DNA from 3 places in the Amycolatopsis sp. MJM2582 genome. Region 1 is predicted to be linked to each of the others. Evidence: riboswitches for the same ligand, from Rfam matches in the RefSeq annotation. Region 1 holds a riboswitch; each other region holds the start of a gene.
The links. A riboswitch is a leader RNA that binds a small molecule or an ion and turns the genes downstream of it on or off. The one in region 1 is predicted to bind S-adenosylmethionine.
Positions count from the first base shown of each region.

Region 1 (3,268 bases):
TCCGGGCACCGGCCCGTGCGCGACGCGTACCGTGCGGCAGACACCCGCACCGGACAGCTCCGCGGCGACCTCGACGGCCGACTGGGCATCCGCGCACAGAAAGGCACAGGTCGGTCCGGAGCCGGAGACGGTGCCGGCGAGCGCACCCGCGTTGACCCCGGCCCGCAAGGTGCGACGCAGCCCCGGCCGCAACGAGACGGCGGCCGCCTGAAGGTCATTGCCGAGAAGCAGCGCCAGCTGCCGCGGGTCGCCGGACGCCAGCGCCTCGACCACCGGGGTGTGCGAACCGATCCGCGGCGGGCTGCCCTCTTCACGCAACTTGTCCAGCTCGCCGAACACCCTCGGCGTCGAAAGACCTCGCTGGTCGAAGGCCAGGACCCAATGGAAGGTGTGCCGCGACAAGACCGGCACCAGCTGCTCACCCCGGCCGGTGCCCAACGCGGTCCCGCCGTAGAGCGCGAACGGGACGTCACTGCCGAGCTTCGCGGCGATACCCGCCAGTTCGTCTCGGGAGATGTCGAGCTTCCAAAGCGACGCGAGCCCCACCAGGGTCGCGGCCGCGTCGGCGCTACCACCGGCCATCCCACCTGCCACCGGGATGCCTTTGCGCAGTACGACCCTGACCTTGGACTCGCCGTCCGCCTTGCCGACATGTGCCGCCAGCGCCTGCGCCGCCTTCCAGGCGAGGTTGTTGGCCCCTGTCGGTACGGAGCCTTCGCCTTCGCCGTAGACCTCGACACCGGGATCTTCGGTGACCGCGACGGTCACCTCGTCGGTCAAGGAAAGCGCCTGGAACACGGTCACCAGCTCGTGGTAGCCGTCCGGGCGTACGTCACCGACCGACAGGTGCAGGTTGACCTTGGCGGGAACCCTGACGGTTACTGGGGGCGGTACGACGGCGAGCACCCGTCAAGCCTACGTGGCCGTTCCACTTGCGCTGTCACCAGGAGAAAAGAGAACAGGACGAGTCGGACACGAACGGGCCGCCCCGGACGGATTTCGTCCTGAGCGGCCCGTTCGTGGAGGAATCAGGCAGCGACACCCTGCGGTCCGCGGACCGGGTGGGTCACGTGGCCGCCGCGTTCGGCGATCCAGGCGAGCGCGGCGTCCGCGCGCTCACCGCGCACACCGAGACGGAACCGGCCCACCGGCGTGTCGCCGATCCGGGTCAGGCCGCCGCCGATGGTGGCGAGTTCGACGTCGAAGCGACCGGCGGCCTCCGGGAGCAGCGCACCGACCGAAGCGAAGCCGACGAGCACGACGTCCACTGCCCGGTCGTACTTCGAGGCCTGCGCCCGTCCGGTCTCGATCGCGGGAAGCAGCGCCTGCGCGGTCCGGCTGTTCGGGTCGGAGACCAGGTCGAGCACGGTCCCGCGTTCGATGACCGCCCCAGCCTCCAGAACCGCGACGTCATCGCAGACACGGCGAACCACGCCGGCGTCGGGAGTGGTGAGCAGCACGGTGACTCCGAGCTCGGCACGGGCCCGGTCGAGCACGGTCAGGACCGCGCCGGTCTCCTCGGACTGCACACCGGCGGTCGGGTCGTCGGCCAAGAGCACGGACGGCCCGGCGGCCAGCGCTTTGGCGATGGCGACTCGACGCAGCTGCCCTTCGGACAGGTCGCCCGGCCGCTGCCCCGCCCGAGGGGTGAGACCGACCAGGTCGAGCAGGTTGCCGACCCGGTTGCGGCGCTGCGGCCCGTCGAGACCGAGCTGTTCGAGCGGGGAAGCGATGTTGCCGGCGATGGTGCGCTCAGCGAGCAATTCCGGTTTGGTGCTCACGACACCGACCTGCCGCCGGATCTCGCGCAGGCGGCGTCCGTCGAGGGTCCCGGTGTTGAGGCCGTCGAGGCGGACGACGCCGCGGTCGGGGCGCTCCTGAAGACCGATGCAACGAGCGAGGGTCGACTTGCCGGAACCGGCCGGGCCGACGACTCCGAACAGCGAGCCCGCCTGGATGTCCACGCTCACATCGCGCAGCGCGACGACGGGATTTCCGTTGAGAGGAAAGGATTTGGACAGGTTTTCAACAGTGATCACGAAAGGCTCCATGCGAATGGGGCGCTGCTTCTTTCGAGCGCGCCGACCGTCACCGAGTGACCGTCCGGAAACGGACGGTTTTCAGAGGTAAGGGAGAAGGACTCAGGCAGTAACGGTGGAGCGTTGACACGCACTTACCGTGCGGCGACCTTCATCGACGACACGTCGCCTGGTCAGCAGGAGCGGGTGGGTGACCCTGTTCATTAGGCACAGCCTCCATCGGTCCTGGCTGTAGCACCTGCCCTGTGGAGGGTGGTTGCTGCGACTTCGGCGAGCCAGGTCTCTCAGTCGCTCGGGATGGCTCACTGAGTAAAACCGATCCCACTGGATGAAAGCAAGCGCGTAGGCGCAGATCACACGTCTGGTCGCGTCCATCATACAGGATGAGCTGTCCATATATTGGACAAAGGCAGGCGCCTTCGACCTGCCCCAGGCGTGCTACCTGCTAAGACAATGCCGGCTCATACAGATCGAGAGGAAGACTTACGCACTCGTGCTGACCTGGGCCGAGGGGCGTTCGCGCGGTGCCGGTCACATCCCGAGCAGGCGGTCAACCCGCGGCCGCGGCGATCCGCGCGAACTGGTGGACATCCAACTGCTCACCGCGCGTCTTGGGATCGATACCCGCCTTCTCGAGCAGCGCCCCCGCGCGTTCGGCGGAACCGGCCCATGACGCCAACGCGGCGCGCAAGGTCTTCCGCCGCTGGGAGAAGGCGGCGTCGACCACCGCGAACAATCGCTCCCGGTCCACGGACGAGACCACCTCACCCCGCTCGAAAGCGACCAGTGCGGAGTCCACGTTCGGAACGGGCCAGAACACCGCGCGAGGCACCGCGGCGACCTTGCGCGCCTTTCCGTACCACGCGAGCTTGACGCTGGGGACGCCGTAAGTCCGGCTCCCCGGACCGGCCGCCATCCGGTCCGCCACTTCGGTCTGGACCATCACGAGGCCACTGGTCAGCGACGGCAGCTCGGCCAGCAGGTGCAGCACGACCGGAACCGCGACGTTGTACGGCAAATTCGCGACGAGCGCCGTCGGACTCGCGGGCAGGTCGTCCGCCGTGATCCGCAACGCGTCCGCGCCGACGACCGTCAATCGTTCGGCTCCGCCCCGTTCGGCGGCGGTATTCGGCAATCGCCCCGCCAGCACAGGATCGATTTCGACCGCGACGACCTCGGCGCCGGTCGCGAGCAGTCCGAGCGTCAAGGAGCCGAGGCCTGGCCCGACC
Region 1 covers NZ_JPLW01000003.1:114,254-117,521, reverse strand. Annotated here, with positions in the region: gene ED92_RS19250 (4-(cytidine 5'-diphospho)-2-C-methyl-D-erythritol kinase) at 1-906, opposite strand, end outside; gene ED92_RS19245 (methionine ABC transporter ATP-binding protein) at 1,029-2,039, opposite strand; SAM riboswitch class I at 2,253-2,343, opposite strand; gene rsmA (16S rRNA (adenine(1518)-N(6)/adenine(1519)-N(6))-dimethyltransferase RsmA) at 2,590-3,268, opposite strand, start outside.

Region 2 (3,268 bases), on a different contig from region 1:
CCGTGAGGCACGTAGGCGAACCACCCTTCGGACCGGTGCGTGCCGACGGACAGGGCCACCACGATCAGCTGGGCGAATCCCAGCAGCGCCAGCGGAAACCAGTAACGCGGTCGCTCGTTCCCCATGCGGGGTGAGGGTAGTGGCTCAGGCGCAGAACGGGGGCAGTTCGCGCGGATCGTTTTCCGGCACCCAGCGGCCTTCCGGCTTCTCGTACTGCCAGCGCGCGCCGCGGGCGACGATCTGGCGCAGCGCCAGGACGATCCGGTCCACGTGTTCGGTGGTGCTGCCGAGGCCGAGGCTCACGCGCACGGCCTGCTGGCCCGTCGAACCGGCGACGGCGATCAGCCGTTTGGTCGCCACGTGCGCGCAGAACGCGCCGTCCCGCACGCCGATGCCGTACTCCGCGGACAGGACCGCGGCGAGCCAGCCGGGTTCGAACCCGTCGACGACGAAGCTGAGCGTGCCGACGCGGTCGACCGGCGCGTCGAACAAGCGCAGTTCGGCGAAGCCGGGGATGGCGGCGAGGCCGCGACGCAGCCGCGCCAGCAGTTCCTCTTCGTGGGCGACGATGCCGTCCCAGTTCGCGGCCAGCGTCTCGCAGGCGACACCGAGCGCGTAGACGCCGACAGTGTTGGGGGAACCGGCTTCGTGCCGCTCAGGTCCGGAATTCCAGACCACGGAGTCACGGCTGACGAGCTTCGTCGCGCCGCCACCGGCGAGGTACGGCTGGGCCGCGCGCAGCCAGTCCGCGCGGCCGATCAGTGCGCCGGCACCGAAAGGCGCGTACAGCTTGTGGCCCGACAACGCGACGTAGTCGACGTCCAGTTCGCGCACCGAGATCTTCCGGTGCGGCGCGAGCTGCGCCGCGTCGAGCGCGATCCGGGCGCCATGCCGCCGCGCGACGGCCGCGATCTCCTTGACCGGCAACAGTTCCCCGGTCACGTTGGACGCGCCGGTCAGCACGACCAGCCGCGGCCCCTGCGGGCAGTCCGCGAGCGCTTCGTCCACAGCGGACACCGCGGCGAGCCGGGTGCGCGGCGTCTCGACCCGGCGGACGTTCGGCCCCTTCCAGGGCAGCAGCGCGGCGTGGTGCTCGGTGTCGAACACGACGACCGACGTGTGCTTCGGCAGGCTGCGCGCGAGAAGGTTGAAGGAATCGGTGGTGTTGCGGGTGAACACGACGGTGTCGGTCGATCGCGCGTCGACGAAGTCCCGCAGGATTCCGCGCGTGCGCTCGTAGAGCTTGGTGGAGACCTGCGAGGCGAACCCGGCCCCGCGGTGCACGCTGGCGTACCAGGGCAGGAACTCGTCGACCGCGGCCCGCACCTTGTCCAGACACGGGGCGCTCGCCGCGTGGTCGAGGTTGGCGTAACCGATTTCGCCGCCGGTGACCAGCGGAACCCGCAGATCGGCGCAGGCGACCGTCGGGATTTCGTGCGTGGCAACGGTTTCAGCAGGGGTGCTGGTGCGTTCGAGAGCGAGGGTCATCGTCATCCTCCGGGCCAGGGGACCCGACGAGGATCCCGCGCTTGCCCGTCGCACCACGCGACGAGCCAGGTCCTCACCCGGGGCACCCCACCGCGGTAGGAGGGTTGCCGGTCAGCTAGCCGGGGCTTGACGCTGACACTCGTGACCTACGGACGAAGTTAGCGGATGGGCGGGCGATCGAGCCAGCCCTCGTCCGCATCTTGAGACGCCGCTCACGTGTCCCGCGAGCGGGAAACACCGCTGCCCGGCGCCGCGCCGCGCCGGGCAACGGCAGGTCAAACCCGGAATCGGCCGGGCAGTCCGATGGTCGCGCGGGAGGAGAGCTCGGTCGCGGTACCCGAGTACTGATCGGTGCCCGCGGTGAACCGCCAGCCGCCGAAGGTCTTGCCGTCGACCGCCTCGCCGTAGGCCTCGGCGACCGTGGTCGAGACCTCGTCGTAGGACTTGCCGTTCCAGTTGCCGGCGCCGACCCCGAAGTCGCGCGAGTCTCCGCCCTGGGCAGCCGCCGTGGGCAGGGTCCACAAGGTGAAGTGCACGTGGGCGCCGGTGCTGCTGCCACCGCAGGGCAGCGCGTTGCCGGTCCGGCCGAGTGCGTCGCCGGGGGCGACCTTCTGGCCGTCGGTGACCGAAATGTTCTCCATGTGGTAGTACCCGGTGCGCCAGCCGCCGTCGTGGTCGACGGTCACCCAGTCGCCGCCGGAGCAGTGCTGGATCCGGACGGTGCCCGCCAGCGGGACGCGAACGGTCTTGTCGCCGGGGCTGAAGTCGATGGCGTTCTTCACGCCGGAGTTCCCGTTGTCCGAGTGGATCCCCGCCGAGTAGACCGATTGGCCCGTCTCGAAGGGCAGTCCGAACGCGGGGAAGGCACCGGCCGCCGTGGCCGTCGGAGCGGAGAGAGCCACTCCGACGAGTGCCACCGCGGCCCCCAGACCGGCGAACCGCACAGGAAGTTTCGTCACCTTGCGTACTCCTTACCCCGTGACACTCACCCATTCGATGGAGTCGATTGCCGGGAAAGTAATCCAAAAGGAGTACGAAAGGGAAGAATTTTCTGAGATCAACCGACGAACAGCTGGTGCTGGTTCGTGACCTACTGGCCGGATTCGCCCTTCCACCTGGCCAGGCGGCCCGCGCGGTCGACGGCCCGCAGGCGTCGTTCGGCCGTGTCGCGGGCTTCAGCGGTGGTCACGACGAGTAACTGGTCGCGTTCCTGAAGCCGCGTGTTCTTGTTCGGTGTGAAGCCCGTGCCGTCGCGGACGAGGAGGCTGATCGTCGCCCCCACCGGCAGCCGCAGTTCGGCCAGGTAGACGCCGTGCATCTTCGAGCCGGTGTTGATCCGGACCTGCAGGAGTTCCGCGCCCATCTCGTCGAGCGGCGCGGAGTCGACGTCGATCTCGTGCGCTTCGGCGTGCTGTGCCAGCCCGAGCGCTCGCGCGAGCGGGGTCAACGTCGCCCCTTGGAGCAGCGTCAGCACGATGACCAGCACGAACACCGCGTCGACCAGCTCCTGCGCGCCGGGCACCCCGGACGACAGCGGGATCAGCGCGAGCACGATCGGGACCGCGCCGCGCAACCCGGCCCAGGACAGGAACACCTGTTCCCGCCAGGGGATCTTGAACGGCAGCGCCGACAGGAGCACCGACAGCGGCCGCGCCAGCAGCAACACGACCGCGCCCGCGACCAGGCCCTGGACCAGGCTCTCGAAGATCCTGCCGGGCGAGGCGAACAAGCCGAGAAGAACGAACAGGCCGATCTGCGCGAGCCAGCCGAGCCCTTCGGC
Region 2 covers NZ_JPLW01000006.1:180,596-183,863, reverse strand. Annotated here, with positions in the region: gene ED92_RS41480 (hypothetical protein) at 1-125, opposite strand, end outside; gene ED92_RS32095 (aminotransferase class V-fold PLP-dependent enzyme) at 145-1,488, opposite strand; SAM riboswitch class IV at 1,521-1,635, opposite strand; gene ED92_RS32090 (M23 family metallopeptidase) at 1,764-2,447, opposite strand; gene ED92_RS32085 (potassium/proton antiporter) at 2,579-3,268, opposite strand, start outside.
Region 2: it holds a riboswitch for S-adenosylmethionine, as region 1 does, so the genes downstream of both, ED92_RS32095 (aminotransferase class V-fold PLP-dependent enzyme) here and ED92_RS19245 (methionine ABC transporter ATP-binding protein) in region 1, are expected to answer to the same signal.

Region 3 (3,268 bases), on a different contig from region 1:
AGCGCCCCCGTGGCCAACATCAAGTCGCAGATCAAGCGCATCACCACCAACGAGAAGGCGCGTCAGCGCAACCAGGCGATCCGGTCCTCGGTGAAGACCGCGATCCGCAAGTTCCGCGAGGCCGCCGACGCCGGCGACAAGGCCAAGGCCCTGGAGCTGCAGAAGGACGCGGCCAAGAAGCTGGACAAGGCCGTGACCAAGGGCGTCATCCACGCCAACCAGGCCGCCAACAAGAAGTCCGCGCTCGCGAAGCGCGCGAACTCTCTCTGATCGGCTTTCGAAGGGCCCCGGCGACTCGCGTCGCCGGGGCCCTTCGCCGTTCTCAGCGGCTTGTGCCGTGGGCGTCGACGACCTCCAGGACAGCGCGCTCCAAGGCGTACTCCGGGTTGGCCGCCACGCCCTTGACCTCGGCGTTGAGCCGGGCGACCACGCGCATCGCGGTGGCCAGACCGTCCTGCCCCCAGCCGCGGGCCTGCCCCTGCGCCTTGCGGACCTTCCAGGGCGGCATCCCCAGCTCGCCCGCCATCTGATTCGGGTTGCCGCGACCGGCGCCGGACACTCGCGCGATCGTGCGGACGGCGTCGGCGAGCGCGTCCGCGACCAGCACGTGCGGTACGCCCAGCTGCATCGCCCAGCGCAGCGACTCCAGCGCCGCCGCCTTGTCACCGGCGACGGCCTTCTCGGCGACGGCGAAACCGTTCACGTCCGCGCGGCCACGGTGGTAGCGCCGGACGGCCTGCTCGTCGACCGCCCCGCCGGCGTCCGCGACGAGCTGGGTCGCCGCCGACGACAGCTCGCGCAGATCCGAGCCGACGGCGTCGATCAACGCGAGCACGGCCGCACCGTCGATCTTCCCGCCGACCCGGCGGACCTCGTTGCGGACAAAGGATTCCCGCTCGGCGGCCTTGGTCAGCTTCGGGCACTCGACGACCTCCGCGCCCGCCTTCTTCAAGGCGGCTGGAAGCCCTTTCGCGGCCTTGCTCCGGCCGCCTCCGCTGTGCACGACGACGAGCACGATGCCGTCGGCGGGCGCCTTGACGTAGGCCATCACCCCGTCGGCGAGCTCCTGCGAGATGTCGTGCGCGGATTCGAGGACGATCACCCTGCCCTCGGCGAACAGCGAAGGGCTGACCATTTCCGCAAGCGCCGGGACTGTGAGGTCCGACACCCGGATCCGGGTGAGATCCGCCGTCGGATCGGCCGCTTTGGCCGCGTCCGAAGCACTGCGGACCGCACGTTCGATCAGCAGCTCTTCCTCACCGAGAACCAGGACCAGCGGCGATGGGGCGGAAGCTTGCGTCGTCACGGTGACGATCCTGCCACTCGTCCTCTCGTGTGCTTTGTCCGGTGATGTGTTCCGGGCACGGTGGCCCCACCTGAGGCTCATGTCGTACGGTGTTGGCGAGGCGACGCGCTGACGCGCGTGCCGACAATCGAATACCGCTCATCCAGAGGGGCAGAGGGAACGGCCCGATGAAGCCCCGGCAACCGGCGTCAGCCTGTCATCCCGCGATCGCGGGGTAGCTGACGAACACGGTGCCAATTCCGGCCCGCCACCGGCGGGGCAGATGAGGAAAGGAACCTCGCGATGACCGCAACCCTCGGCACGACCTCCACCACCAAGACCCCGGATCTCGGACCGGCCGTCGAACTGGTGTCGAAGGAAGAGGGACATCGGCAGCCGCTCGCCCCCGAATTCGTTTCCGCCGAGGACTTCTCGCCGCTCGAGGTCGCCTACGACTTCGGCCGCGTGCGCCGCGAGGACATCGAAGCCGGACCGAAGAACATCTGGCGCTACAAGAAGCTCCTTCCCGTTCCGTCGAATGTCGAAGAAATCCCCAACACCGAACCCGGCGCCACCCGGCTCATCCAGGCCGACAGGCTCGCGAAAGCCTTGGGTGTCAAGAAGGTCTGGGTCAAGGACGACACCGGGAACCCCACCCACTCGTTCAAGGACCGCGTGGTCGCCGTCGCACTGGCCGCCGCCCGCGAATTCGGATTCGACGTGCTGGCCTGTCCGTCGACCGGCAACCTGGCCAACGCCGTCGCCGCCGCGGCGGCCCGCGCGGGCTGGCGGTCGGTCGTCCTGATCCCGAAGACCCTCGAACGCGCCAAGATCCTCACCACCGCCGTGTACGACGGCGACCTGATCGCGGTCGACGGCAACTACGACGACGTGAACCGGCTCGCCACCCAGCTCGCCGCCGAGCAGGAGAGCTGGGCGTTCGTCAACGTGAACGTCCGGCCCTACTACTCGGAAGGCTCCAAGACGCTGGCCTTCGAGGTCGCCGAACAGCTCGGCTGGCGGCTTCCCTCCCAGATCGTGGTGCCGATCGCTTCCGGTTCCCAGCTCACCAAGGTGGACAAGGGTTTCCGCGAGTTCGGTCAGCTCGGCCTCGTCGACGAGACGCCGTACAAGGTGTTCGGCGCGCAGGCCACCGGCTGCTCCCCCGTCTCGGCGGCCTTCCGGGCCGGCCACGACGTCGTCCAGCCGGTCAAGCCGGACACGATCGCCCGGTCGCTGGCGATCGGGAACCCGGCCGACGGCCCCTACGTCCTCGACGTGGTCAACCGCACCGGTGGCGCGATCGAAGACGTCACCGACGAAGAGGTCGTCGAGGGCATCCGGCTGCTCGCCCGCACCGAGGGCATCTTCACCGAGACCGCGGGCGGCGTGACCGTCGCGACGGCCAAGAAGCTCATCGAGACCGGCAAGCTCAACCCGGACGAGGAGATCGTCCTGCTGATCACCGGCGACGGCCTCAAGACCCTCGACGCCGTCGAGGACAAGATCGGCCCGAAGGCCACCGTCAGCGCCTCGGCCGACGCGGTCCGCGAAGCTCTGGGTATCTAAGCTCGGGCATCTCAGTTCCCGCGGCCCGCCTCAGGAACGAGGCGGGCCGCGGGGCTCACCCCGGCGTACCAGGGCGAGGCCTCGCCCGTCCGCGACCACCGCGGTGTCGCCGTCCGTGTCCGTTCTGGCGACCGACGCGCCGACGGCCACCAGGCTGTCCAAAGTGGACTTGTTCGGATGGCCGTAGGTGTTTCCGGCACCGACGCTCACCAACGCGGCCCGCGGTGCGACGGCGTTGAGGAAATCCGGTGCCGTGTAACGACTTCCGTGGTGCGGGACCTTCAGGATCTCGGCACGCAGATCGGCGCCCTCGGCCATCAGGTCGGACTGCGCGGCGAGCTCGATGTCGCCTGTCAGCAGCAACCGGCCCGCCGGGGTCCCGGCGCGCAGGACGACCGAACCGTTGTTGATCAC
Region 3 covers NZ_JPLW01000004.1:33,686-36,953, reverse strand. Annotated here, with positions in the region: gene rpsT (30S ribosomal protein S20) at 10-270, shown strand; gene holA (DNA polymerase III subunit delta) at 323-1,306, opposite strand; SAM riboswitch class I at 1,442-1,575, shown strand; gene thrC (threonine synthase) at 1,589-2,854, shown strand; gene ED92_RS25445 (ComEC/Rec2 family competence protein) at 2,885-3,268, opposite strand, start outside.
Region 3: it holds a riboswitch for S-adenosylmethionine, as region 1 does, so the genes downstream of both, thrC (threonine synthase) here and ED92_RS19245 (methionine ABC transporter ATP-binding protein) in region 1, are expected to answer to the same signal.